2 linked regions of the Lysinibacter sp. HNR genome follow. The protein of the gene in region 2 interacts with the protein of the main gene of each other region in a pairwise test. Links are inferred from orthologs where the notes say so. Each region holds a gene or a part of one and is shown on either strand. Other genes may lie near its edges. The genes, in order: hemL and FrondiHNR_RS00055.

Region 1 (14,709 bases), 570 kb from region 2 along the record:
ATTTGCCTCCAAAATAGTGCGAGGAATCGCGCTTGTGGGACTCGCAGTCGACCCCGATCTGATCGTTATTGGTGGGGGTGTTTCACGCGCGGGAGACCCCCTCATCACGCTGCTCAACGAGGAATTTGCTCGGATCGTGAAAAGAAACTCAGCACCGGCGATAGTGGGCTCCACCCTGGGCGCAAACGGCGTGGCAATCGGTGGGATTATCCGCTCACTTGAGTTTGTTTCGACAGAGATCTACGGCGCGGAGGATCTGCCCGTGCCACGGCTCTCCCTTCCCCTCAAGGACAGCTCCGCCTCAGGTTCCCTCACCGACAATTTTGGTCTAGCGCTTGACCGTTTCATTCACCAAGACGCAGCATTAAGCTCTGGATCAATATCGGATGAGTCACAGGCAGCGTGGCAGGTGGAAGCGCCACATCGCACCGCAACCACAGCAGCATCACAGGAGGCAACATCACGCGCCGCCTCAGCCCCGACAGCGTCTCGGGAACCCGACCTTCGCATAGCAATCGTCGGGTTTGGTATGCGCAGCGGCATCAGCACCTGGGCTCATCAGCCGGGTCAGGGCGCACTCGTCACAGCCGTGGTCGACCCCGACCCTGCCGCCCGTCTCCGCGCGGCGGAACAGTTCGGAGAGAATATCGAGCTTCTGAGCAACCACCTCGACCTGAATCGCACCCTCATCGATGCCGCAATCGTGGTCACGCCGGACGATACCCACCACAGTATTACGGCGCACCTCCTCCAGGCGGGTATTGCCGTTTACCTCGACAAGCCAATCGCCACCACCACGGACGACGCCGATGACCTCCTCGAGATCGCCCACCGCAGCGGCAGCAAACTCTATATCGGCCACAATATGCGCCACATGGCGGTTGTTCGCCTCATGCGAGACATCATTATGCGGGGCGAAATCGGCGCGGTCAAGGCCGTGTGGTGCCGTCATTTTGTCGGCAACGGTGGAGACTATTACTTCAAAGACTGGCACGCGGACCGCAGACGCTCCAATGGCCTGCTCCTGCAAAAGGGGGCGCACGACCTCGACGTTATTCACTGGCTAGCGGATTCCCACACAACAGAGGTTGTGGGTATGGGCGACCTGAGCGTGTACGGAGATATCTCCGACCGCCGCGAGCGCCCGGGAGAACTTATGCGGGACTGGTTCTCGCTGGATAATTGGCCACCGCTCAGCCAGACGGGACTCCATCCGGTTATCGATGTGGAGGATCAATCGATGGTGCTGATGCGCCTCGCATCGGGCGTGCTTGCCAGCTATCAGCAGTGCCACTTTACCCCGGACTACTGGCGTAACTACACCGTAATCGGCACCGAGGGTAGGCTGGAGAATCACGGAGACGGGGGCGGCGGGGACAGCGTGGTACGAGTGTGGAATTCGCGCACCACGTTTAGTCCGGCGGGCAACGTCACCTACCCGGTTGTCGATGATTCCTCGGGGCACGGCGACGCCGACCGCACCACAATGAGGGAATTTATCAATTTTGTGCGATTTGGCCATAAAACCGATACCTCTCCCGTGGGAGCGCGCGATGCCGTAGCCACCGCCGTTGCCGCCACCGAGTCCCTGCGCAACGGTTCTACCCCCCAAAGAATCCGTCCCGTTGACCCGCACCTGGCAGAGTATTTTGCCCTCAACCAGATCACACGGTAGCCGACGCGGGCAAAGGCCGCGTGCTCAACATCCACGAATAGATAGGAAAGAGAAAAAGATGAGACACACTCCCCCCACACGATTTACACGATTGGCGCCGCTGGGTGTGGCGGCGGCGCTTCTCCTCACCGCTTGCTCACCGCAGAGCAGCGATGAGCCCGTGTCCGCAGACACGAGCGCCTCGATAAGCTACGCGGTCTGGGACGAGAACCAGGTTCCCGCACTCAAACAGAACATTGCGGATTTTAATAAGGAGTATCCCAACATTGAGGTCACAATTGATGTGACCCCGTGGTCGCAGTACTGGACAAAGCTACAGACACAGGCGTCGAGCAACACCCTCCCCGATGTTTTCTGGATGAACGGCCCCAATTTTCAGCTCTACGCCGCCAACGACCAATTGGAACCCCTCACGACGCTGATTGAGGGCGGGGAGATTGACCCGAGCAATTATCCCGCGGCTCTGAACTCTCTGTATAGCTACGATGACACCCAATACGGTGTACCCAAAGACTTTGACACGCTTGGTCTCTGGTACAACACCGCCGTTCTTGAAAAGGCGGAGGTTGAGGTTCCCACTGAGGCCTGGACCTGGGAGGACCTTCACACCGCCTCCAAAAAGATCAGCGACACCCTGGGGTCCGAAGGGATTTACGGGATGGCTACCAATATGAAGGGCGGCCAAGAGGGCTACTACAACACCATCCTGCAGAGCGGTGGCGAAATCATCTCGACTGACGGAAAGGAGAGTGGTTATGACTCCCCCGAGGCTATCGCCGGCCTGCAATTCTGGAGGGATCTGATCGCCGATGGCTCAATGCCCTCGCTTCAGCAGCTCTCCGATACCCCCGCCAACGTGTGGTTTACGAGCGGCAAGTCGGGTTTCTTCTACTCCGGAACCTGGAGTGTATCGGAACTTTCGGAGGCCGCAAACACTCGGGATCTGAACGTTGCCCCGCTCCCCCGTGGGGAACGTCAGGCCACCGTTATCCACGGTCTAGCCAATGTCATCTCGGCCAAGAGCACCAACAAGGCGGCGGCGCAAGCCTTTGTCACCTACCTGGGTTCTGAGGCGGCCCAGACGGTCCAGGCCGAAATGGGTGCTGCCAACCCCGCCTTTAACAACACGCAGGAGGCCTTTATCGCGTCGGTTCCCCACTTTAATCTGGGGGTCTTCCTCGACGCGGAAGCTTACTCCTACCCCTATCCCGTATCGAAGAATTCCGCGCAGTGGACCCAGCTTGAGGATGATCTACTCCCCGCGGCCTTCTCGGGAGACAAGCCGGTTGCCGAGGTGGCTAAGGACCTCGCCAACAAAATGAACGAAGCGCTGGCCCAGGAATGACCGCCAGCGCCCACTCGGCACCCAGCGCTCGGGCGGGTAATTCCGCCCGGCGCGGGGGGTCCCGGGGCACCGCAGGCACAATCGTGCGGCGCCAAGGCGGGTTTGGTAGGAGAGGCGAATCCGCCAGACGCGGCGCTTCCCCCACCGACGGTTGGTGGCCATGGCTCTTTGTGCTCCCCACCCTGCTCGGTGTCCTGGCCTTCTATATCTGGCCGCTCTTCCAGACCGGCTACCTGAGCTTCACAAAGACCGGGCCCTTTGGTGGAGAAACCTGGGTGGGAACGGAGAACTACTCCCGCCTGCTCGGTGATGAGAACGTGGGCCTTGCCCTGGTTAACACGGTGGTGTACACCGCAATCGTGCTGCTCGGGATTCCCCTCGCCGTGCTCCTCGCTAGCCTGGTCAACCGCCCGGGCCTCAGGTTTGCCACGTTCTACCGGGTGCTGTTCTTCATGCCCTACATTGCGATGCCCACGGCCGTTGCACTGGTGTGGCGCATGATCTACAACGGCGACTTTGGCATCCTCAACTGGGTGCTCTCGCTCTTGGGAATATCGGGCCCGTACTGGACCTCCACCCCCGGGTTTGCGATCGTTTCGGTAGGAATCGTGGGAATGTGGGCCTCACTCGGGTTTGGCATCATCATCCTGAGCGCAGGACTCAAGAACATCCCACCCGACTTTTATGAGGCTGCCGAGCTCGACGGGGCCTCTCGGTGGCAACGATTCATCTCGATCACGGTGCCGCTTCTCACCCCGAGCATCTTCTTTGTGACGATTATCTCGGTAATCAACGGGTTTCAGCTTTTTGATTTGCTCTACGCCATCATGGGTCAGAGAAACCCAGCCATGCAACAGAGCCAGTCACTCGTCTATATCTTCTATAACCAGGCGTTCATTCATAACAATAGGGGATACGCCGCCGCCATTGCGGTACTCATTCTGTTGGTCATCGGTCTCGTGACCTGGCTCCAGTTCCGCACACAGAAAAAGTGGGTGAACTATGTCTAACCGAGCAAACAACACCTGGATCCACCTCGTGTTGGGGCTTGTGGGTCTTATCATGGTGTTTCCCTTTCTCTGGCAACTTGTCATGTCCCTCTCCACCAACGACCAGGTCATGAGTGCCCCGCCAACCCTCTGGCCGGGCGAACTGCAGTGGGAAAACTACGCCGCCGTGTTCACGAAGATTCCGTTCCTCAGCCAGCTGGGGGTTTCCATCACCATCACGGTGCTGCGGGTGTGCGGACAGGTTATTCTCTGCTGCATGGCGGGATACGCCTTTGCTCGGATGCGCTTTCCCCTCCGCGGCGTTTTGCTGGCAGTGATCCTCTCGATCCTCATGGTTCCCAGCCAGGTGTACCTGATCCCCCAGTTTCAGATCATCCAGAACCTGGGCCTCTTGAATACCGTATGGGGCATCGCGCTCCCCGGATTCTTTAGCGCCTTTGGGGTGTTTCTCATGCGGCAGTTTTTCCTAGGTCTCCCCGTCGAGATTGAGGAGGCCGCGCGGCTTGACGGCGCCAACCCGTTCCAGGTGTTCTGGAAAATCATGCTCCCCCTAGCCGCCCCCGGGGTGAGCGCGCTGGTAATCATCACCGCCCTGTGGTCGTGGAACGATCTGCTCTGGCCGCTTGTTATCACCACCTACGCCGAGAGTATGCCGCTCTCTGCCGGGTTAGCAACACTTCAGGGCAGTGTCTCCACCGACTACACCGTGATGATGGCCGCCAGTGTCATGGCAATGGCACCCATCCTGATCCTGTTTATCGTGCTGCAGCGTCGGGTTATTGACGGCCTGGCATTCAGCGGAACCAAGTAGCGGCGCGGGATGTGTCAGCACGGCAGGCACCCAAAAACAGCGGGCACGCCGAAGCAGCGGGCACGCGGAAACAACACAGACGCAGAAACAGCGGGCACGCGGAGACAGCGGGCACGCGGAAACAACACAGACAACATGAAAGCAGCACAGAGAGGACAACCGTGTCACACTTTCCCCTGAGGGTTGGGCTCATCGGGGCCGGGGGTATCACCCACGCACACCTCCCCGCCTGGCAAGAACTCGGAGCAACAGTAACGGTTTTTGCGCTGGCGGGGGCCGAGACCCTGGCCGAACACTATCCGATTCGGATCGTGGGCTCCGCGCAGGAGCTCTTTGAGCACTCCGACATTGTTGATATCTGCACCCCCACCCCCACGCACCGTGAGTACGCCGAGGCGGCCCTCCTCGCCGGTAAAGACGTGATCTGCGAAAAACCCATTGCCCTCACCCGGGCGGATGCCGACGCCATCGGAGACCTGGCGCGCAGGCTGGGGCGCCGCGTCTACCCCGCGCAGGTGGTGCGCTTCTTCCCCGAGTATGCCCTGGCCAAACAGGCCGTGGACAGCGGTTCGATTGGCCGGATGGCGGTCTCCCGTTTCACCCGAATAGGCGAGTACCCCCATTGGGCACCCTGGTTCAGCGACGAGGCGCTCTCCGGTGGAATCGTGATGGACCAGATGATCCACGATATTGATATCGCCCGGTGGATCTCGGGAGAGGTGTCCCGCGTCTACGCGGTTCGCTCCGCATCACGAGCGGGTGATCGGGTATCCGCCCAGGTCACCCTCACCCACAAAAACGGGGCCCTCAGCTATGTAACGGGCGTCTGGGGCGCCCCGGGAACAACCTTTACCACCGGTTTTTCCCTCGCCGGAACCCTCGGCGTGCTCACCCACGACACCTCGGCCGACAGCTCCGTCGCTCTCAACGCCGGAACCACGGCACCGCAGAGCGGGATGCGGCCCGACACCTCCCTGGTGGAGAGCCCCTACCTCACCGAGCTTCGAGAGTTCGCCGCCGCCTGCACCGGGGGGCCAGAACCCCGCGTTCTGCTTGAGGACGGCGCCCGGGCCGTGGAACTCGCGGAGGCCGCAAACCTTTCGATCAGGCTCAAACGCCCGGTGTCCGTCGCGCCCGGCAAGCCCGCATCCATCGTTCCCGGTAACTCCGGCAAGGAAGAGGAGTAACCCCGTGAGTCACACACGCACAACACCGCTCCGCGTGGGAATCATGTCGTTTGCCCACGTGCACGCCACCTCCTACGCGCGGCTGCTTGCCGACTGGCCCGGCGTGGAGCTTCTGGGCACGGACCCCGACGGTGCGGATGATCGCGGGGCATCATCCGCACCCGCTCATCGCGAGCTGCGGGGACGCGCGCTGGCAACCGAGCTGGGCATCAACTATGTGGATAGCTACCGGGAACTTCTCGATTGGAAGCCCGATGCCGTGATTGTTACCAGCGCAAACTCGCGGCACCGCGAGCTTGTTGAGCAGGCCGCCCTCACGGGTGCGCACGTTCTCTGCGAAAAACCGCTCGCCACCACCCGCGAAGACGCGCTCGCCATGACGGCGGCCTGCCGGAACGCCGGGGTGATTCTCATGACGGCCTACCCCGTGCGATTCTCCCCCGCGTTTGAACAGCTCAAGACCTATGCCGCGGATAATCGCCTGGGCGAACTACTCGCCATGACGGGCACTAACAACGGGCGCATCCCGGTGGGAGACCGGGCCTGGTTTACCGATCCCGAACTCTCGGGCGGCGGCGCCCTGGTGGATCACGTTGTACACGTGGCAGACCTGATAGATGCCCTCACCGGGCTGCGGGCGGTCTCGGTGCACGCCGCCGCCAACCGGATCCTGCACTCCGACAAGCCCGAGGTGCGGGCCGAGACGGGCGGACTCGTCACCATCACCTACGAAAACGGGCTCATCGCCACCATCGACTGCTCGTGGAGCCAACCGGATTACGCCCCCACCTGGGGCGGCCTCACCCTCCAGGTTGTTGGTTCCGAGGGGATTGCCACCATCAACCCCTTTGCCCAGCACGTAGGAGGATTTTCGGAGGCGCAGCGAAGTTCCCTCTTTCTTCCCTACGGGATGGATACCGACCGGCTCATGATCGAAGCTTTCCTCTCGGGGGTGCGCACCGGCACCCAGCCACAACCCGACGCGGCCGTGGGAGTACGTACCCTGGACATCGTGCTTGCCGCTCAGAGATCGGCGGCAACCGGGGAGGTTGTTCAGGTGGCCCAGGATTAAGGTCACTGGGAATCGGGACGTTCAGCACGTAACGAGACGGGTGTTCTAGGCTAGTAGGGTGACCGTAAACACCCCGGAGGCTCCCCACATTCGCCCGCGCCGATTGCGGCAGATCGACGCCATGCGCAGATCCGTTGCCGAGACCCGGCTGCACCCCGCAGACCTGACGCTACCCATTTTTGTGCGCGAGTCCGCCGGCGATCCCGCCGCAGAACAAGACGTTCCCATCGAGGCCATGCCCGGGGTTGTGCAGCACACGCTCGATAGCCTGCGCAAAACGGTTGTCCGGGCAGCCGACTCCGGTATTGGCGGGGTCATGCTCTTTGGGGTGCCCCACACGAGGGACGCCGTGGGCAGCGGAGCCACCGACCCGGGCGGCATCCTCAACGTGGCCACGCGAATCGCTCGAGAAGAGGCGGGAGACACCCTGGTGGTGCAGACCGACCTCTGCCTCGACGAGTTCACCGACCACGGCCACTGCGGTGTTCTTGACGCCCACGGAAACGTAGACAACGACACAACCCTGGAGCGTTACCAGGAGATGGCCATCGCCCAGGCCGAGGCCGGGTCACAGCTTCTTGGCCTCTCGGGGATGATGGACGGCCAGGTTGCCGCGGTGCGCAAAACCCTCGACTCCCACGGTCACAGCGGTGTGGCCATTCTTGCCTACTCCGCCAAGTACGCTTCGGCCCTCTACGGACCGTTTCGCGAGGCGGTGGATTCTCAGCTGGTGGGGCACCGGCGTAGCTACCAGCTTGATCCCGGTAACAGGCGCGAAGGTCTGCGCGAGGCCACCATTGATATTGCCGAGGGTGCCGATATTGTCATGGTCAAACCGGCGCTCAGCTACCTGGACGTGCTCTCCGATGTTGCCGCGGCCAGCACCGTCCCCGTGTGGGCGTACCAGGTTTCGGGAGAATACTCGATGATCGAGGCCGCGGCGGCTCGCGGCTGGATTGAGCGCGAGCGCGCCATCCTCGAATCGATCACCAGCATCACCCGGGCCGGGGCCGACGGCATCCTCACATACTGGGCCACCGAATTAGCCACCTGGATACGCGAGGGACGCACCGCATGACAACACACTCTGCACTCTTTGATCTGAGCCTGCACAACATTCCCGGCGGGGTGAATTCGCCCGTTCGAGCTTTTGGTTCGGTGGGAGGAACCCCAATCTTTATCGATTCGGCGAACGGCCCCTACGTGACGGATGCCGAGGGCAGGCGCTACGTCGACCTGGTTGCGTCCTGGGGTCCGGCGCTCCTGGGGCATGCGCATCCCACCGTTGTGGAGGCCGTGCAGCGGGCCGCCTCGCGCGGTCTTTCCTTTGGCGCCCCCACCGCGGGCGAGGCCGAACTTGCCCAACTGGTGATTGATCGGGTGGAGTGTAACGGGGTTCGACCCGTTGAGCGTCTCCGCCTGGTGTCAACCGGCACGGAGGCCACCATGACGGCCATCCGCCTGGCCCGGGGATTTACCGGCCGCGACCTGCTGGTGAAGTTTGCCGGACACTATCACGGCCACTCCGACGGGTTACTGGCCGCGGCGGGGTCAGGCCTGGCCACGCTTGCCCTGCCCGGGTCCGCCGGGGTCACGGAAGCCACGGCCTCTCAAACCGTTGTTCTTCCCTACAATGATCGGAATGCAATAACCCGGGCTTTTGCCGAGTTCGGGGATCGGATTGCCGCGATTATTACCGAGGCGGTCCCGGCGAATATGGGCATTGTGCCACCGGAGCCCGGGTTTAACACGTTTCTTGCCCGCACGGCGCACGAGAACGGCGCGCTTCTCATCCTCGACGAGGTGCTTACCGGGTTCCGGGTTGGCCCCGCCGGGTGGTGGGGGTTGGAGGCGGCGGAGCATCCGTACGTTCCCGACCTCATCACGTTTGGCAAGGTGATCGGAGGGGGGATGCCGCTGGCCGCCCTGGGCGGCCGCGCCGAGGTCATGAACTTTCTTGCGCCGGTCGGTCCGGTGTATCAGGCGGGTACACTATCGGGTAATCCGTTGGCGGTGGCGGCGGGTATCGCCACGCTCACCCTGGCGGATGCTGAAGCGTATCGCCGAGTGGATCACTCCGCCGCCGTGGTGTCGGAGGCCGCAAGCAAGGCGCTGGGCGCCGCCGGGGTTGCCCACGGGGTACAGCGGGCCGGTAGCCTCTTCAGCTTTGCTTTTGGAGAGCGTTACGCCGACGCACCGCCGCGCAACTACGACGAGGTTCAGGCGCAGGAAACCTGGCGCTACCCACCGTTTTTCCACGCCATGCTGGGCGCCGGGGTTTCTCTTCCCCCCAGCGTGTTTGAGGCGTGGTTCCTCACGGCGGCGCACGATGCCGAGGCGCTCGACGCCGTTCTGGCAGCCCTCCCCGCCGCAGCCCGGGCGGCGGCTGAAGCCCACGCATAGGGGCTTAAATTTCTCTAATCCTATTGAGATTTACTCAAAGTCTTGGATGCGATATAGCTGGTGGTGAACCAAAAAAATCGCAATCAAGATTGAACTACCTGAATACATTAAAACGTAGTCACAAGTACAAAACCCGGTAAGGTACGCTCGTGACCGTTTGCCTACGGCGTGTCTCCCTGGACCGGACCCTCGGTGTTTGGCTTCCACCCGAGGGCCGGTGCCACATACTCAGCAAAAGCCTGAAGCACGTGCAGATTGTATTCTGCACCCAATTGGTTTGGGATCGTCAGCATCAACGTATCGGCAGACATCACAGCCTCGTCAGCGAGCAACTGCTCGACCAGGCGATCTGGAGCGTCGGCATACGTCTTACCAAACGTGGAGCGGAACCCATCGATAACACCAATCTGGTCCTGGCCCACACCCGCGCGCACCCCAAAATACCTCTCGTCTTCCGCGTTCATGATGGGAAACACACTGCGACTGACCGCAACTCGCGGAGACCCCGGGTGTCCGGCGGCGCGATACGCCTCACGAAACCGGTCAATCTGTTCGCGCTGTAGCACGTCGAACGGCTGACCGGTAGCTTCTGTCAGTAGCGTGGAACTCATGAGACTCAGCCCCTGGTATCCGACCCACTCCGCAGTGTCGCGGGTTCCCGCACCCCACCAGAGGTGGTCACGCAGGGTGGAAGACTGCGGTTCGAGAGCGAGCCGCCCCGGCGGCGCCAGTCGGGTGTCGCTCTCCACCAGCTTTTCGCCCCCAATCGCCCGCAAGAAAATCTCAAATTTGGTGCGGGCGATATCAGCACCGCGAGGGTCCTCGGAGCCGGTGTAGCCAAAAGCCTCGTAGCCGCGAAGGGCAGTCTCAGGCGACCCCCGGCTTATGCCGAGAGCGAGCCTACCGTCAGAAATAAGATCGAGCGCGGCTGCCTCTTCTGCGAGATAGAGCGGGTTTTCGTAGCGCACGTACCCACCTCGATCCGCTTCGTTCGAGCGGCCATCGCGGTCAGCAGCGGGAATGGCGAGGCTGCCTGACGCGCAAAATGATGTACACGCACATAAGCGCCATTTACCCCAATTTCGTCGGCTCCCTCTGCAAGCTCGATCGTCTGTTTAAGCATGTCACCGGCGGTACGCACGCGCGATCCAAGCGCAGAGCCATAGTGACCAAAGGATAGGAACCCGAATGCTCTCATAGCAGGTGCAACCGGATGCTATAAAGACATATTCCCCTACATATAGTTTTTGCTTAGGTTACCGGAGGGCTAATATCGAGGGCCGTCGCAGACTCCACGTAAACGAGAACCGCTGACCCCACGGTATTGAGAAACTCCACCATCCCACAGGACGCGACTCGAGAGGACGATTCACCTCGCATATTTTACCTCGAAGCAGGCCATACGCGGTTGCCCATATCGTAGGCTTATACCTGTGAATCATTCTCCACGGTTATCCCAAAAAATTACCAACATCGCCGAGTCTGCCACCCTCAAAGTTGATGCTCGGGCAAAGGCTCTCAAAGCTGAGGGACGCCCCATCATCAGCTATGCAGCGGGAGAGCCCGATTTTGCCACCCCCCAACACATTGTGGAGGCGGCGGAGACAGCCATTCGCGACCCCAAAAACTATCGCTACACACCGGCCGCGGGCCTTCCCGAACTTCGGGAAGCTATTGCAACCAAAACCGCGCGGGACAGCGGTCTAGATGTTCCAGCTTCCCAGGTTGTGGTGACCAACGGCGGTAAGCAGGCAGTGTACCAGGCGTTTCAGACGCTTCTTGACCCGGGCGACGAGGTTCTTGTGCCTTCCCCCTACTGGACCAGCTACCCCGAGATGATCAAGCTTGCCGGGGGCACGCAAGTGGATGTTTTTGCCGGTGCGGATCAGGGCTATCTGGTCACGGTTGAGCAGCTTGAGGCGGCTCGCACGGAAAAGACCAAGGTACTTCTCTTTGTTTCCCCCTCTAACCCCACCGGCGCGGTGTATTCACCCGAGCAGACCCGAGCCATCGGAGAGTGGGCCGAAAGCCACGGCCTGTGGGTGATTAGCGATGAGATCTACCAAAACCTGGTGTACGGTGAAACTCGGGCAGTCTCAATTGTGGAGGCCGTTCCCGCCCTGGCCGACCGCACAATCCTGGTAAACGGTGTGGCAAAAACCTACGCCATGACGGGGTGGCGCCTCGGCTGGATGGTTGGCCCGGCAGACGCCATGGCCGGTGCCGCAAACCTGCAATCACACCTCACCTCCAATGTAAATAACGTGACACAGCGTGCCGCAATCGCGGCGCTGACGGGAGATCAGCAGCCGGTAGAGCAGATGCGGCAGGCCTTTGATCGGCGCAGGCACACCATTGTGACCGAGCTGAACAAGATTCCCGGTATGAAAACGCCTACACCCGAGGGTGCCTTCTACGCGTACCCGGATATCACGGGCCTGCTAGGGCAGGAGTGGGAGGGGATCACCCCGCACACCTCACTCGAGCTGGCCGACCTCATTTTGGAAAAGACCAATGTGGCTGCGGTTCCGGGCGAAGCTTTTGGTCCCAGCGGCTACCTGAGGTTTAGCTACGCACTTGGCGACGACCCACTTCTTGAGGGCATCCAACGCCTACAGCGTTTCTTTGGCATCGGATAGTTCCCGGAGGACTCCCGCTGCGATGAGCGCCTGGGCCGTCAGGTAGGTCGCCATGATTATCGCGCCCGCCTGTGGAAGAACGAACCCGGGCAGAAACTTATCGAGCGCAATCACGCTGTCGGAGAGAACAAAAAATGCTGCTCCCGCGGCAACAGAGGGGCGACAACCGCTTGCAAGCGTTCCCATCACAACGAGGGAGAGGCCGTAGCAAACGAGGGGGATCAATAACCCACCCGCGTGCGGTCCAACAATAAGCAGCAGCATTAAGAACCACACTGCATAACCACAGATAGCCCACCACGGGGGCCGGTGTTTCTGGATCATCTTTCCAAACAGCACGCTATAAACGATCTGCCCGCACAAAAAGAAAAGAAGGCCGACCACAAACCAAAATCCCGGAAAGAGTAGAGCAATATCGCCGAGCCACCCCCAGAAAAGAGCGATGAGAAGCAACCAGAATGCTCTGTTGCGCGGTCGCGGAAAGAGCAGAAAAACCGCAAGGACCAGTGCTGGCATAAGTAGAGGCTTTGATAAAACGATCAGCTCTTTTATCCCGGACACGTTTGCCACCAGATTCACCAGTGCCGCGACAAAAAACGGTAGATAACGAAGCATCACCCTATGAACCCTAATAGATAGGATCCACAAAACCACGTTTTATTTTCACTGGACTCGTTAAAATCTCGATGAAATGGGGGAGATTCACTGCTGCCTCATACCGGCTCACAACCGATCTCATACACGGGATACTAAGCAGCAGTATTCACTCGAAAGACCTCCGATAGAGGACTCTGCCACTGACCGATTGTGTATGAGAGACGATAAAAATATGCAGTGCCCGGTGTTAACACGCGCACCGTTCCGGAAGCGACAGCACCCGCGGAACACACCACTTTCTGGGGTATCACAACAGTTCCTGCAGTGGTGTTAATCGTCCCTAACCGACCCCCGGGTCCCTCACCCAAAAGACCAGCCGCGCCGCTTCCCACACACCCAGCAGTGCCGTCGGAATACAACCAGCACCGTGTTCCCTGCGTGGGAATGTAGCTGTTGCCCGGGCGATAACCGCCACCGCCGCAGGAGGAGCCAGCAATCGATCACTCCGCACCGAAGCGTCCACGCTTCCCGGAACAGACCACAGCGCCCCCACAGGACCCGACCCTAGAATCCCCACAACAACACTCGCGAGGGAAACAACGGCCGCTATTTTAGCCCTCTGCCGCATCGAATCCCCCCCAAAAAAAAGTTGATATAAACAAAACCTATTCAGCTTAACACCCTGGTCTGCAAGAACCAGAGTCTAGAGCAAGTTCTAAGCCACCAACCCCATCTACCGTTGCACTCGCGTCACTACCGCTATTACGGTCTTCGCCCACACGTGAGCAGTCCCACAAGTCCCATCATCCGTGCCGTGTCGAGGACAGCCCCAATCGGCGATACCTGTCAAATCGCACACTGAGCCTGGCCTCGGAGCTTTGCCCGCGCAACTGCCACAGGTGAAATTCAAGCGATTCGGCCACTCGCGCACAAAACGCCTCGGGTTCCTGCACCGCGTCGGGACGCTCGGGAATCACCCAGTCGACAATCCCACTTTCCCGCAGCGCAAACGAACTCACACCCTGTTCCTGTGCCATCTGGGCGGCGTGCTCCGTGTCACGATACACAATCGCGCTCGCGCCCTCCGGCGGCAGCGGTGATAACCAAGCGTTTTCTGCCGCCAAAGTACGATCTGCGGGCAGCAGGGCAAGTGCACCCCCACCCGTTCCCTCACCCAAGATCAATGAGATTGAGGGGCTGGGAAGCGTCACCAATTCAAGAAGACAGCGCGCAATCTCCCCCGCCAACCCGCCCTCCTCTGCCTTCTGCGACAGCGCCGCACCGGGGGTGTCAATCACCGTTACGAGTGGAAGGCCGAGTTCTTCTGCCAGGCGCATACCCCGCCTAGCCTCGCGCAACGCGGCGGGCCCCATGGGTTCCCGCACCCGCTGCGCCTGGCGATCTTGCCCCATCACAACACACGAGACCCTACCAAATTGCGCAAGAGCCAACACGAGACCGGGATCTTTTTCGCCCTGTCCCGTACCGTTAAGCGGTAGCACATTGTGAGCTCCCTGCCGCAATAAGGCCCGAATACCGGGACGCTCAGGATCACGAGAGCGCACGATTGACTCCCAGGTATCGGTCTCACGTCCGGTCCACGGCTCGGGCTGCGGTGGCGGGGTCTTTGCGACGGGAGCGTCCAACACCCGCAGTATCCGACTAATGATACCGGGCAACTTACGCGGCGGAATCACCCCGTCAATGAGGCCATTGCTATAGAGATTTTCAGATACCTGAACGCCCTCAGGAAATTTTTCCCCGTAGATCGCTTCGAACACGCGCGGACCCAAGAAGCCCACGAGCGCGCCCGGCTCCGCCACCGTCACGTGGCCGAGTGACGCCCACGACGCCATAACACCCCCGGTCGTGGGGTGACGGAGGTACACCAGGTAGGGCAGCTTTGCCGCCTTGTGTTTGGAAAGGGCGGCCGAGATTTTAACCATCGAGAGGAAAGCAAGCGTGCCCTC
Region 2 (14,649 bases):
CCAAAGATCCCAAGGAACGCCCCACCGATGCTCTTAAACTCGCCCAGGCAGCTTCGGCTCTCCATCGGGGTGACATCCGAACCGCTGCCGCCGCTGTACCCGCAATCATCTCGGGGGCAGAAGCACCAAGAGAAGACGCCACCAGGCTACTCACAACCGCACTACCCGCTGAGGATGCCACCACCGTTCTTGCGACAAACCCAGAAAATGACACCAGCGCAACCTCGATCCTGAATCCCGAAACAGAAACAGAAGAAAACGCTGAAGAAGCCGCCAAAAAGAAAAAACGCAGCCCGTGGACCTGGCCTCTTGTTGCCCTCATTGTAATCCTGGTGCTGGTTTTGGGTGGGACTGTCTGGGCAATGCTGGGAAATAATAATGCTGGAACACAGCCCACCACACCCCCGACAACTCCCACCATGACCCCGACCCCCACACCGACAGAACCACCCGAGCCCGACGGGGCCGATATCGATGAGAGCGATTGGACGGGCAAACCCCTTGATGAGGTCACTCGCGGCCTCACAAACCTTGGTTTCACAGTGAATCAGGTTGCGGGTTCCGTCGCCCCCACAACAGCCGCCGTAAACACCGTTTACAGGGTAAACCCGGTTGGCAGAAACGTGTTATTTAGCCAGCCAATCACGGTAACCTACTACACACCCATCGGTGCTCCCACCACGCCCACAAGCACACCGAGCATCATCATTGATCAATCAGACCCCGGAACAACCGCAAACGGTGTTTATGCAAACTCACGCTTTGTTGTTCAATGGAACGATTCTGCATCAAGCTGTCCCGCGGGAACACACGTACGGAGCTACAATGTGCAGGTTGATGGTGGGGCTACCGTAGTCCGACAGCCCGGCAACACACTCACCGCAGAAATCCGCTCGGCAGCCGCCAATATGAACGTTATCTTTAACGTTGTGTGTGGTTCGGATGCTATTGCAGAGCAGACATCACCCTGGTCAAGCCCCCTGACGGTCAACATTCTGACCAGACCAACCGAGTCACCCTCTCCACAGGGCTAAGCCAACGCGGGGTGTGAAACAACACCCCGCACTTACTCAGCTTTTTGTTATATCTCGGTCGTAGAATGAAAAATCAATAACTTCCACTGAAAGGCCGCCTGTGATCAACGCACGACGCATCCTTGCGGGGCGCTATGAAGTTGGTGAACTGATTGGAACGGGTGGAATGTCCACCGTATTCCGCGGCACAGATACTAAACTCGGTCGACCAGTTGCTATAAAAATCCTTAAAGCAGCTCTTGCCAACGATACAGCCTTCCGTGAGCGCTTCCGACAGGAAGCACAATCGGCATCGCGCATGGCGCATCCCACTATCGTGCGCATATTTGATGCTGGCGAAGATCTCATGCAGACACCCGAGGGGTCAGAGGTGATGCTGCCCTTTATTGTCATGGAGTACGTTGAGGGCCAGAATCTCCGTGAAATTATCTCCTCTGGGCCTCTCGGTGTTGAGGAATCCTGCCGAATCATTGAGAGTGTCCTCACCGCGCTGGAGTACTCTCACCGCGCCGGTGTAGTTCACCGAGACATTAAACCCGCAAACATTATGATCACGCCCAGTGGTCAAATCAAAGTTATGGACTTCGGTATTGCCCGAGCCATTTCAGATAGCTCTTCCACAGTTGCCCAGACAACCGCAATACTCGGAACAGCAGCATACTTTTCACCGGAACAGGCCAAGGGCGAAACGGTAGACACACGCACCGACCTTTATTCCGCCGGAATCGTACTCTACGAAATGCTCACGGGTGCGGTTCCTTTCAACGGAGACACGGCGGTCTCTGTCGCCTACCAGCATGTAAGCGAGCCCCCGCTTCCTCCAAGCACTCGGAATTCCGCTGTTCCCGAATCCCTCGATCGTGTTGTCATGCGTGCACTCGCAAAAGACCGAACTCAGCGCTTTCAAACCGCTACCGAGTTCCGTGAGTACGTTAAACTTTCATCCTCAGGCTCTGTTCCAGACTTTCACGCTGCCAATGATCTGGAAGAGTCTATCTTTGGAACGAGCGCCGACCAGCTTTCCGAATCGGAGCTGGCGCTTAAACAACTCGCCGAAAATACCTCTGTGGTTCGCACACAGAATCGTCCTCCCGTCATGTGGATGTGGACCGCGATTCTCAGCATTGGCGTGATCATTGTTGCCGTTACATTCTGGTTACTCACGATCACTCCTCGAGAAATCATCCCTGATAGCACGCGCATTGTTCCCAACCTGAGCGGACAAACACAAGAACAGGCAACAGAAGCACTCAATGAGCTAGAGCTTTTGGCTCAGCCAGTCACCGAGGAAAGCGACACCGTCGAAGCGGGTAAGGTTATTCGTACCGAACCAGACGCTGAAACCCGAGTATCTCCCAGAGATGTTATACGACTCTATGTTTCTTCTGGGAAGGCCACTGCAAGCGTGCCCGATACTTCTCGAATGACACTGGAACAGGCCACCCAAACACTTGAAACTGCTGGGTTCCGTGTGGGCACTATCAATCGCGTGGATGACCCTGTTATACCCACGGACAACCTCATTTCGACCGATCCCGAGATCGGAGCCACAGCAACCGTGGGAACAGTGATTCGCCTCACAATATCCACGGGAAGCGTCTCTATTCCGGACGTCACCGGCCAAGGAATCACAGCCGCCCGTGACCTTTTGAATAACCTTCGCCTCACAGTTGAGCTGAGCGCAAAAAGAGACTGTTCCCAGGAAACAGGCTCCCCCGTTGTAGCGCAGTCACTCGTGGGGCAACAGCCACAGAGCTCCCGCATCACGATTTTCTATTGCAGCGGTTAGTAATCCTGCGCGCGAATACACTCGCCTTCTCAGCACAAGCATCGTCTTGAAACTGCGAAACTGCGAAACCATTTTCCCAGAATATGGGAAACAACACCTGCGTGAACTAGCTCACGCCCGAGAGTAAGGGGCTAAGAGACTGAGCACGCTCGGAAGCCCCCGAGAGGCCAGCACGCTCCAGCCAGTTTCCTAGCATGTTGTATCCACCCTCGGTAAGGACCGATTCTGGATGAAATTGCACTCCGTATATTTCTGCGTCATGATGGCGCAATCCCATCACAACGCCTGACTCAGTCTCGGAGTTAACACTGAGAGAGTCAGGAACAGTGCTCCTCACCACAGCCAACGAGTGGTAACGCGTTGCCCTGAAGGGTGAGGGGACGCCGGCGTAAAAGTCGCTCGAATCGTGTACCACTTGAGAAGTTTTGCCGTGCATCAACTCTTCGGCGTGAGTTACAGTAGCACCAAAAGCCTCGGCTATAGCCTGATGTCCCAGACAGACCCCCAGGAGCGGGATTTTAGTATTAAGAGCCGCACGGACCATCTCAATCGAGACACCTGCATCTGAGGGTGTACCCGGACCCGGAGAGATCAAGACACCATCGTACTTGGCAAGCACATCCTCTGCGTCTTTGCCTAAAATAACATTGTTACGAACCACAGCGGTGTGTGCGCCCAACTGCTGGAGATAGCCGTTGAGCGTGTAGACAAAACTGTCAAAGTTATCAATTACAAGGATGCGAGTCACAGCGATTTCCTACTAGTCAACGGTTGAACCGGGATCGGGCAAGAGACTCGACACCCACGGATAAACAAAATAAAATAGAGCATAACCAACGGCAGCCACAAGAATAAGGGACTCTATTACTTTAAGCCAGGTAGGTCCGGGCAAAATTCGCCAAATCGCAGCATACATTTAAGAAATCCTTATGATTGCAAGGTTGGATCGAGGTCAATGAGCTCCTGCGGCATTCCCGCTGAGCGAGGTTGAAAACTTTCAAAAACCGCATAACCGATGGCTCGTTCCAGGCTTCCGGAAAGCTTCGGGTGACACGTTGTCATCGTAAGAATTCGGTCAACACCGGGCTGACCCTCCAGTCTCGGAAAAGGATTTAATACGTCAACCTGGGTGGGGAGCACATACTCCACGTTACGGAAACGGTAGGTGTAATAGCCGTTTTCCGTCTCAACAACAAGCGGATCTCCCACACGTAAGTTCATGATTTCACGGAACGGGGTAGGCACCCAACCGGAACGATGAGCGGCTATTGCAAAATTGCCAACTTCGCCCGGTAGCTGCGTGTTTGAGTAGTGGCCGATTCCCAGGTCGTAGTTATTAAGAACCGTTCGCACATCAGTTCCTCCACCAATTCCCGCACGGAACCCAGGCCCAAAAGCTGGCGCATACAAGATTCCAAAATGCTCCCCCGGGGCGGCGGGGGTGGGAAGGGGAATGTCCTCGTCGTACATGATTCCCTCTGCGTCTGAGGGCTGGGCGTTAGCCTCCCACTGATCACGCTGGGCCTGAGATGCTGTTGCCGTCTGGTTCGCCACAACTGTAGATGACCAAATTGGCTGCCAAACAATAAATCCCAATACCAAAACACCGGCGGTAATGAGTATTTCACCAAGAACACCGGTAACAGTCGCCTTACGTCGCTTGCGCACACGCTTTCTGGGACGCCGACGAGCTTCGTGGGCATCATTCAAGGGAGCCAAAAGCTCATCCATGTCTTTGGACTGCCCTCGCGCTGGGAGATCTGTAGGCATGAGTTAATTCTAATGGGAGCCCGCTGTAAACCGAATGGACGTTTACACAGTAATCTCTGAGATCCGCCAGTTCTTCTCGTGTTCCTGACATTCCCACTATAAATTACATTGGTGTAGTTCTCCCCAATTGTGGATAAGTATGTGAATAATTTACTTAAACACTGTGGAAAGTTTCCAATATCCAAGAGAACCTGAATATTCCCCCGCCTTAATTGGCTAAACTCTTTGGTATGGCAGCATCAAAAGAGGTTCGTAAGAAAAAATCTGACATCGAAAAATCTCGACCCGAGACAAAAACTCCCCGCGGGGAAGATGTCCCTAATCCGGTGTGGTTTAAGCCGATGATGTTTGGATTTATGCTGCTCGGACTCATCTGGATTATTGTTTTTTACCTGAGCGCAGGCGCCTCGCTGCCAATACCCGCACTCGGTCAGAGCAATATCTTTGTAGGATTTGGAATCATGTTTATCGGGTTCCTCATGGCCACTCGCTGGCGCTAACTCACACCGCCCCCACTGACACACGTACCACTCGATTCCTCCAGGAGGACCGCACCGGGGCGCCGTAAAGACGGCAGCACGGAGCTTAACCGGGCACCAACCACCGCAGAAGAATAGCATCCGGAAACGTGCGGAGGGCGCGCTCCGAATGCATCACCCAGGGTGAAAAGAGAATTACACTAGTGTATTTCTCCCCAGCTGGGGATAGTTCTGTGGATAACTTTTAACCCGGTGTGGTAAAGAATAACGCCGACGCGGGATATCCTCACCAGAAAGTATTGACCGGTAACACCCAGAACGAGAGGCTGAGCAAAATCAGCACTACGGCCCACAACGATACAAGACCGACCTGAAGCCACTTCTGAGAGGGCTTACGGGTGTAAAGATAAATGGCACCGATGACCAGGCCGCCAACAAATCCTCCCACGTGTGCCTGCCACGATATGTTCACTCCCGGCAAGAAAGTGATTCCAAAGTTAATCACCAAGAGCACCAGGAGCTGTCTCACATTGGAGCCCAATTTTTTCTGAATAACCAGAAAAGCACCCATGAGACCAAAAATCGCACCCGACGCACCCACAACGGGAGTTAGCGCATATTGCTGAGATATATACCCGGAGAGCATCACCATAACCGAACCCGCAAACCCGGAGACCAGAAAGAGGGCAATAAATCGCGCCTTGCCCAGAAAGCTCTCCAGTATGCGCCCAAATATCCACAATGAAAACATATTAAGAACAATGTGGAGAAAGAAGGTGGGGGAGTGCGAAAACATCGACGTGATCATGCGCCACGGCTCAAATATTTCGGGAAAAGAATGTAGCGGAGCGTAAAAGAGTGCCTCGGTTACACCAAAAGGCCTTCCTATCCACTGGATCGCGTAGACGACCGCACATATCGCAATGATGGTGTAAGTCACCACCGGTTTATCTGAGGTCATATAGGAGCTGACACGACGCCCCACCGAACGGGAGGGAATCTGTCCCTCCCGCACACAGGAGGGACAGAGAACACCAACGGGTGCCTGAGTCTGACACTCGGGACATATGGTGCGTCCGCAGCGCTGACACAGAACAAAACTCTGGCGATCTGGATGTCGATAACAGGTATTAGACGATTTCTCCGAAGCCTGCTGGCCATAATTCGCGCTCACGACTCTAACATGCCCCTAATAAATATTCTCAGTAGGTAAGATTTTTATGGCTAAGGATAGATTAAACGTTTGTGATGGTGACACTGTTCATCACAACATCTTCTACCGGCTTATCTGCCCCACGCGTTGCAACCGCCGCGATGGTGTCAACAACGGCACGTGACTCATCGTCAGCAACCTCACCAAAAATGGTGTGGTTACCCATCAGCCAATCGGTGTTTGCCACCGTAATAAAAAACTGTGATCCATTGGTTCCCTCTGGCTTACCAAAGCTATTCATGCGCTTACCAGCATTTGCCATAGCCAACATATAGGGCTGGGTGAAATTAAGTTCGGGGTTAATCTCATCGTCAAACGTATATCCTGGACCACCTGTGCCGGTACCTGTAGGATCTCCACCCTGAATCATAAACCCGGGAATAATACGGTGAAAAATTACACCATTATAAAAATCTTTTTCGGCAAGATCAACGAAATTCTTAACCGTCTTGGGTGCGTGATCCCCAAAAAGATTAATCGTGATTGTGCCGTGATTCGTATCGATTTTTGCTACTGCTGTGTGAAGTGCCATATAACCAATCCTAGTTGCACCCTCCTGTAGAAAGCACCAATCCCCACAACTAACAACTCACCACATTGAGCGTTAACAGATGATATTTTGTAAAGATTCGGTGTAGCGTAGTTAAAATAGGCGTCAATATCGACTCAATAAACAAGCGCCGATTTATGAAGCGGAGGAACCCACTGTGTCGCTCTCACGCAAGCGCAAGCGCGAGCTTAAAAAACTTAGGTCTCACGCACAAGATGTACTCAACGACCAAAAGGTCGTTCTGGATCAGGCTAAGCACCTCATGTTCGAGGCGGGGGTGCAGGCCAAAAATCTCTCAAACGAGCACGTCGCCCCCCGGGTGAATGAAGCCTACGAAACGGTTAGACCGACCGTGGAGAGAGTAGTAAGAAACATTCGCCGTGTTGCCGCACCCGCGGTCACAACCGCACTCATTAGTGCCATCAACACGCTGGATGCCTCAGACAACCCTCGCGCACACCGCGCATCACAGCGCATCCTTCAACTGAGCAACCAGGCAGGACTCAAAGTGAAAAAACCCAAAAAACGTTCGGCAAGAAAAGTGATTGCTCTGAGTGTGGGGCTTGCAGCAGCAGCGGGAGTGGCCTACACCCTCTGGCAAACCTTCCGCGCCGACGATGAGCTATGGATTGCGGCGGACGACTCAGAATAGTCCCCAAGCATCCGAGAGCCAGTCATTCTGGATCACAACACCCTGAACCCGTCATCTGGCGGGTTCAGTTGTTTTAAGGGGACACAGTCTTTGTTGACGAGGTTAAGCATCCCGCCCTTGGGTAGCTGAGACATAATTCAGGTAGAGGTGCAGTTACCTCAGTAAACCCCCACGGGAACCGTCAACTGCACACAGTCCGAGCGGCAGAGTAGAAGCAGGCGAGACAGAGTGACAGCGAAACGCAACAAACAGGTCATCTCTTAACCCAGGGCATTCTTGAGCGACTCGAGGTGGGCACGGCTCAGATTGGCCGCCGCCTCTGGGTCACGCGCAGCGATAGCCTTTGCTAAGTCCTGATGCGTGGCGTGGTCGGCATCACCACCGTGGGTCTTACGGATTCGAAGCATGTCGATCATCGCGCCACGAAGGCGCGGAGTGAAGCTATCGAAGAGTTCGAGCAGGATCGGGTTGTGCGCGGCAGCGACAATAGCGCGGTGGAACGCGGTGTCGGTGTCGACATGGCTTTCGATCTCGGAACGATGCTCCGCCCGCTTTCTCAGAGCCTGACGAATAGCACGAAGGCCAGCGGGCGTATGACGCTCGGCGGCAAGGGCCGCAGCCTCACACTCGATCGCAGTGCGGGCCTCAATCACCGCCAAGATATCGGCGCGGCGGAGCACCGTATCCCAATCCTCCGGTGTATCGAGCGCGGTAACAAAAACTCCGGAGCCCTGACGTGTTGAGAGCACTCCGCGCCCGGCAAGCTGACGGATCGCCTCGCGCACAGTGGAGCGGCCAACGCCGAGTTGGGGCGCAAGGGTTGTCTCGCCCGGCAGCTTCGAGCCGAGCGTCCACTCTCCGGATCTGATGCGGTCGAATAGTAAATCGGCAGCCTGATCCACGAGCGGGGTTCTCTTTACCTGTACCACATATTTATCCTAGCTTCTCTACTTGTCTGAGGAGTTGTGTTAGAGTGTCCCCATGTTCGTAATCGAGCTCCTTCTCCTTCATCGCCACGGCGGGACCTAGCCAAGACCGGCTCCCCACCGTGGAGCCGAAGCCTGTGCCGGTCGCCTGAATCCAGACGAAGGACCCCCGATGACCACCACAGCTTTCCCCCGTATCTCAACGCCCACTGGCGCCGTGCCCGATCAGGCACCATTCTGGAATCTCCAGCGCCGGTCACAAATGCCCTCGTACCGCTACTCCGATGTGTTCACGCGGGTCGAGGTTCCATTGGACGCCACAGAGCGCGACTGGCCAAATCGTCGTTTGACCGCAGCACCTCTCTGGGTGCCTGTGGATCTGCGCGACGGCAACCAGGCACTCGCCGAGCCGATGGACCCGGCCCGCAAGCGTCGCTTCTTCGAACTCATGGTGGCCATGGGTTACAAGGAAGTCGAGGTCGGGTATCCATCCGCGTCACAGACCGACTATGACTTCGTGCGTCTCATCGCAGAATCCGACATTGCACCCGAGGATGTGACAATCGTCGTGTTCACTCCAGCGCGCCGCGACCTGATCAAACGCACGGTCACCTCAATTCAGGGCATCCGCAACAACATCGTGATCCACCTGTACACCGCAACCGCGCCAACCTGGCGCAACCTGGTGCTCGGTTACGCCCCCGCCAACCTGAAACAGCTCATCCTCAACGGTTGCAGCGACGTGCTAGAGTTCGCCGGCGAAATGCCAAACGTGCGGTTCGAGTTCTCGCCCGAAGTGTTTAATCTCACTGAGCCGGGCTATGTACTCGACATCTGCGACGCCGTGACCGATATGTGGGATGCCCGACCAGAGCGCCCGGTGATCCTCAATCTGCCCGCCACCGTCGAGGTCGCCACACCAAACGTGTACGCCGATCAGATCGAGTACATGCACAAGAATCTCGCACGTCGCGACAGCGTGATCCTCTCGGTGCACCCTCACAACGATCGAGGCACCGGGATCGCCTGTGCAGAACTCGCGGTGCTTGCCGGAGCGCAGCGCGTAGAAGGTTGTATCTTCGGCAATGGTGAGCGCACCGGGAACGTCGACATCGCCACGCTCGCGCTCAACCTACACGCACAGGGGATCGACCCGATGATCGATTTCTCCGATATCAACGAGATCCGCCGCACGGTTGAATACTGCAACCGCCTTGAAATACACCCGCGGCACCCCTACGCAGGCGATCTCGTACACACGGCTTTCAGCGGCACCCATCAGGACGCAATCAAGAAGGGTTTTGCCGAGCACCGGGAACGTGCACGAAGGGAGGGGCAGCCTGAGAGCAGAATCGTCTGGCAGGTGCCCTACCTGCCGATCGACCCCGCCGACATCGGCCGCAGCTACGATGCGGTGATCCGGGTAAACTCGCAGTCTGGGAAGGGCGGCATCGCCTATCTGCTCGAAGCCGAGTACGGCATCGAGCTGCCGCGTCGCATTCAGATCGACCTTGCACGGCACGTCCAGCTGCGTACCGATACAACGGGTAACGAGATCAGCGCTACCGAGCTCTGGGAAATCTTCGAGACCGCGTATCTCCTTAAGGAATCGAACTGCATCGAACTAATCGACTATCAGACTGCGGATACCAGCGCCTCAACTCGAATCACTCTTCGAGTTGAGGATGAAGAGCACACCTCCGAGCATCAGGAAGTCAGTCCCGTAGAAGCACTCGTAACGGCACTCATCCCCCACAGCATTGACCTTGAGGTACTATCGCTGCATCGGACCTCTATCCAAGCCGCTAGGGGTTCCGAGGCGCTGATCATTCTGGAGTGTCGGATCAGCGACAAGATTCATTGGTCCGTGGGCCGGGATAAATCCGTTCCTACCGCAACACTCAAAGCCGCAATCCGCGCCGCTAACCTCGCCTAACGGCCCGTGGATCCGGATCGAGAAACAGAACCGCGTGGAGAGTTCGGGTGGTTTTTCTAACTGTGGAGCCTAGGAGAATCGAACTCCTGACATCCTGCTTGCAAAGCAGGCACTCTACCAACTGAGTTAAGGCCCCTTACGGGAAAGTTCAGTAATACTTTACCAAACTTTGTGGGGCTACCAGGACTTGAACCTGGGACCTCTTCATTATCAGTGAAGCGCTCTAACCACCTGAGCTATAGCCCCGTTTTACCAAGAAGTAACACTACCGGATTTTTCCTAAATCTCACAATCGAGCTGTAAAACCCCCGGAATTTAGGGCGTGTTCCCTCTCGGTAAATTTTTAGCTACTGGTGAATCCAAGCTGGAATCCACCCGCGATCTTTACCATAAGGTTATAAATAACAGCTGCAACAGCGCCCAGAGCGGTACCCACGATGGTGTTAAGAACCGCACCTACAATTGTGAATCCCATAACCTGTTGGATACCAAAAACGGTAGTTATGTCGAACTCATCACCGGCGATGTCAGCAAAAACACTGCCAATCTTATCAAGGCTTCCCGTTTGGGTGAGGACCGTGTAGATCAGAAAGGTTGCAACAACCATCACGATGGCTAAGCTCACTGAAAGTAGAAATGAAAACTTTACCGCAGACCAAAAGTCCACGTAAACAAGCTTAAGTCGAACCTGTTTAGCCGGCGCTTTCTTTCGCGATTTACTTGCCAGCTTATCGGCGACACTATTGCTCATCCGTACGTCCTTCGTTATTTTCTTCCGTTACAACCTCAGCTTGAGCACTGCTGTCACCGGATTCTTCGGTCTCAAGGTTACGCTCCGAGTTTCGAGCGATTCCAATAATACGATCGTTGTCTGGGAATCGTGCGAAAACAACACCCATTGTATTGCGTCCTTTCGCAGGAACCTCCGCAACCGCGGAACGAACAACTTTACCACTTGCAAGCACAACAAGCACCTCATCGGCCTCGTCTACAATCAAACCACCCACAAGATCGCCTCGATTTTCATCAAGCTTTGCTACCTTAACACCAAAACCCGAACGGTTTTGAACACGATATTCTGTCACACTCGTGCGTTTAGCGTATCCACCCTCGGTAACAACAAAGACAAAACCGTCATTGGTTACGGTATTGGCATCAAGAAGGCTGTCACCCTCACGGAAGCCCATGCCGCGCACACCGCTTGTGGAGCGTCCCATCGGCCGAAGCGCACTGTCATCCGCCGTAAAGCGAATCGACATGCCCTTGCGAGAGATCAAAAGAATATCGGAATCTTCATTCGCCAGAAGAGCCGATACCAGTTCATCGCCCTCACGCAGCTTAATCGCGATGATTCCGCCCGTTCGATTGGTGTCGTACTCGGTGAGGGCGGTTTTCTTTACCAGGCCCTCACGCGTAGCAAGAAGCAAATATTGTGCAGCCTCGTAGTTGGGGATATCGAGTATCTGAGTGATCTGCTCATCGGGTTGCAGCGCAAGGAGATTGGCTACGTGCTGGCCCTTAGAATCACGTCCTCCCTCAGGAATCTCGTAGGTTTTAGCCCGATACACACGGCCTGCGTTTGTAAAAAACAGCAGCCAGTGGTGTGTGGTTGTCACAAAAAAGTGCTCAACAATATCGTCAGCACGCAATTGAGCACCCTTCACACCCTTACCACCGCGATGCTGACTACGATAGTTGTCACTGCGGGTGCGTTTGACATAGCCGCCACGCGTAACCGTAACAACCATTTCTTCCTCGGGGATGAGATCCTCAATTGACATGTCTCCGCCGTATCCCATCAAGATTTCGGTGCGGCGCTCATCGCCAAAACGATCAACAATATCGCTGAGCTCGTCGCTCACTATTTGACGCTGACGAGCCGGTGTCACGAGGATGTTGTTGTACTCCGCGATCTTTGCGGTGAGCTCGTCTGCCTCCTCGACAATCTTTTGACGCTCCAGTGCGGCCAAACGGCGAAGCTGCATGTCGAGGATAGCCCGGGCCTGAATGTCATCAACGTCAAGCAGCTCCATCAGGCCGTCGCGGGCCTCGTCCACGGTGGGGGAGCGGCGGATCAAAGCAATAACCTCGTCGAGCGCATCCAGCGCTTTGAGATATCCGCGCAAAATATGCATACGCTCTTCGGCCCGGCGAAGACGGAACTGCGTGCGACGGACAATAACCTCGATCTGATGGGCAACCCACGCCGTAATAAATCCGCTGAGAGGGAGCGTGCGAGGAACCCCGTCCACAATCGCCAGCATATTGGCACCAAAGTTTTCCTGCAGCTGCGTGTGCTTGTACAGGTTATTGAGGACAACCTTGGGAACAGCATCACGCTTGAGCACGATGACCAGACGCTGTCCCGTACGACCGCTTGTTTCATCGCGAATATCCGCGATTCCCGCAATCCTTCCGTCTTTTACCAGATCGGCAATCTTAATAGCGAGGTTGTCCGGGTTGACCTGGTACGGAAGTTCCGTGATAACGAGGCAGGTGCGACCCTGAAGTTCCTCGACACTCACCACGGCCCGCATGGTGATGGAGCCACGACCCGTCGTGTAGGCATCCCGGATCCCCTGGGTACCTAAAATCTGGGCTCCGGTTGGGAAATCTGGCCCCTTGATACGCTCCATGAGCGCCTCGAGCAACTCCTCGCGGCTCGCCTCGGGATTGGCCAGGTGCCACAGCGCACCCTCCGAGACCTCACGCAGGTTGTGCGGGGGAATATTGGTGGCCATACCAACGGCAATGCCAACCGACCCATTGACCAAAAGATTAGGGAATCGACTCGGAAGGATGGTGGGTTCCTGCGTGCGACCATCGTAGTTGTCCTGAAAGTCGACGGTATCCTCGTCGATATCCCGAACCATCTCAAGCGCCAGAGAGGACATCTTTGTTTCGGTGTATCGGGGGGCGGCGGCACCGTCGTTACCGGGGGAGCCGAAGTTTCCCTGACCCACGGCCAACGGGTAGCGAAGGCTCCACGGCTGCACCAGGCGAACGAGTGCATCATAAATGGCGCTGTCACCGTGCGGGTGAAACTGTCCCATCACATCGCCAACCACGCGCGAACACTTGGAAAAAGCACGATCCGGGCGATATCCGCCATCATACATACCGTAGATCACCCGGCGGTGTACCGGCTTAAGGCCGTCACGAACTTCAGGTAGGGCGCGGCCAACAATAACGCTCATGGCGTAGTCGAGATAGCTGCGCTGCATCTCCATTTGAAGATCAACCTGGTTGATCTTACCGTGATCGTGTGCTGTGATTTCTTCTGCCATGTCTCTTCTCGCTCGTGAGCTTGTGGTTCAAGTGTTCCTCGGTGGGGTGGCCTGTGGCCTACCCCGGATGTCGCTGTTACCGATCGGCAACCCGTTATATGTCGAGGAAGCGCACATCCTTTGCGTTTTTCTGAATAAAGTTGCGTCGGCTCTCCACATCCTCACCCATAAGGGTGGTGAAGATCTGGTCGGCCGCCATCGCATCGTCAAGCGTGACCTGAAGCAGGGTACGACTTTCGGGAGCCATGGTTGTTTCCCAGAGCTCGTTATAGTTCATCTCACCCAGACCCTTATACCGCTGGATGCTGTTTTCTTTAGGGATGCGGTATCCCGCGGCCTGCCCTCCGGCAAGTCGCGCGTCACGCTCCTCATCACTAAAGACATACTCGTGCTCGGCATTACTCCACTTAATCCGGTACAGGGGTGGCTGCGCCAGATACACATAACCCTGATCGATGAGGGGACGCATATAGCGAAACAGCAGGGTGAGGAGCAAAGTTGTGATGTGCTGACCGTCAACATCGGCATCCGCCATGAGGACAATCTTGTGGTATCGCACTTTTTCGAGGTCAAATTCCTCGCCAATTCCCGCACCAAATGCGGTGATCATGGCCTGGACCTCAGCGTTACCCAGGGCACGATCAAGCCTTGCTTTTTCAACGTTGAGAATTTTTCCGCGCAGGGGGAGGATGGCCTGGGTTTCCGGGTTTCGTCCGAGAACCGCGGATCCACCGGCCGAGTCACCCTCCACGATGAATATTTCGGAAATAGTGGGGTCTTTGGACTGGCAATCCTTAAGCTTTCCGGGCATACCGCCACTCTCAAGGAGACTCTTACGACGGGCCGTTTCGCGAGCTTTACGAGCAGCCATGCGAGCGGTCGCAGCAGAGATTGCCTTGCGGATGATCTCTTTAGCTACATTGGGATTTCGTCCAAACCAATCGCCGAGTTGATCACCCGTAACCTTTTGCACAAAGGCTTTTGCCTCGGTATTACCGAGTTTTGTTTTGGTC

What was found.
Region 1: the proteins of FrondiHNR_RS00055 (region 2) and hemL interact in binary tests that used the Escherichia coli proteins (3 or more experiments, as listed by UniProt). The link is inferred for Lysinibacter sp. HNR from one-to-one orthologs.

Annotation. Positions count from the first base shown.
Region 1 is NZ_CP121684.1:573,431-588,139, reverse strand. What follows is about bases 7,340-10,338. They hold hemL (glutamate-1-semialdehyde 2,1-aminomutase), read left to right. Parts: upstream 7,340-8,174; coding sequence 8,175-9,503; downstream 9,504-10,338. Other genes in these bases: hemB (porphobilinogen synthase), read left to right, coding at 7,340-8,178. In the rest of the region: FrondiHNR_RS02595 (ROK family protein), read left to right, coding at 1-1,675; FrondiHNR_RS02590 (sugar ABC transporter substrate-binding protein), read left to right, coding at 1,734-3,020; FrondiHNR_RS02585 (sugar ABC transporter permease), read left to right, coding at 3,017-4,030; FrondiHNR_RS02580 (carbohydrate ABC transporter permease), read left to right, coding at 4,023-4,841; FrondiHNR_RS02575 (Gfo/Idh/MocA family oxidoreductase), read left to right, coding at 5,003-6,028; FrondiHNR_RS02570 (Gfo/Idh/MocA family oxidoreductase), read left to right, coding at 6,033-7,100; more of hemB, read left to right, coding at 7,159-7,339; FrondiHNR_RS02550 (pyridoxal phosphate-dependent aminotransferase), read left to right, coding at 10,937-12,142; FrondiHNR_RS02545 (lysoplasmalogenase), read right to left, coding at 12,116-12,757; FrondiHNR_RS02540 (hypothetical protein), read right to left, coding at 13,080-13,367; FrondiHNR_RS02535 (carboxyl transferase domain-containing protein), read right to left, coding at 13,543-14,709. UniProt on the Escherichia coli protein: Aminomutase that catalyzes the transfer of the amine group on carbon 2 of glutamate 1-semialdehyde to the adjacent carbon 1 to form 5-aminolevulinate.
Region 2 is NZ_CP121684.1:6,129-20,777, reverse strand. Bases 6,583-9,521 are described here. They hold FrondiHNR_RS00055 (FadR/GntR family transcriptional regulator), read right to left. Parts: upstream 8,417-9,521; coding sequence 7,748-8,416; downstream 6,583-7,747. Other genes in these bases: FrondiHNR_RS00050 (2-isopropylmalate synthase), read left to right, coding at 8,676-9,521; FrondiHNR_RS00060 (DNA/RNA helicase), read left to right, coding at 6,993-7,487; FrondiHNR_RS00065 (peptidylprolyl isomerase), read right to left, coding at 6,583-6,817. Also shown: FrondiHNR_RS00100 (protein kinase), read left to right, coding at 1-1,034; pknB (Stk1 family PASTA domain-containing Ser/Thr kinase), read left to right, coding at 1,135-2,823; FrondiHNR_RS00090 (gamma-glutamyl-gamma-aminobutyrate hydrolase family protein), read right to left, coding at 2,930-3,571; FrondiHNR_RS00085 (hypothetical protein), read right to left, coding at 3,584-3,739; FrondiHNR_RS00080 (class E sortase), read right to left, coding at 3,751-4,593; FrondiHNR_RS00075 (cell division protein CrgA), read left to right, coding at 4,824-5,093; FrondiHNR_RS00070 (rhomboid family intramembrane serine protease), read right to left, coding at 5,359-6,246; more of FrondiHNR_RS00065, read right to left, coding at 6,308-6,582; more of FrondiHNR_RS00050, read left to right, coding at 9,522-10,349; FrondiHNR_RS00035 (DUF3566 domain-containing protein), read right to left, coding at 10,693-11,100; gyrA (DNA gyrase subunit A), read right to left, coding at 11,090-13,636; gyrB (DNA topoisomerase (ATP-hydrolyzing) subunit B), read right to left, coding at 13,731-14,649. UniProt on the Escherichia coli protein: Transcriptional activator of the glcDEFGB operon which is associated with glycolate utilization, and encodes malate synthase G and the genes needed for glycolate oxidase activity. Also negatively regulates the transcription of its own gene.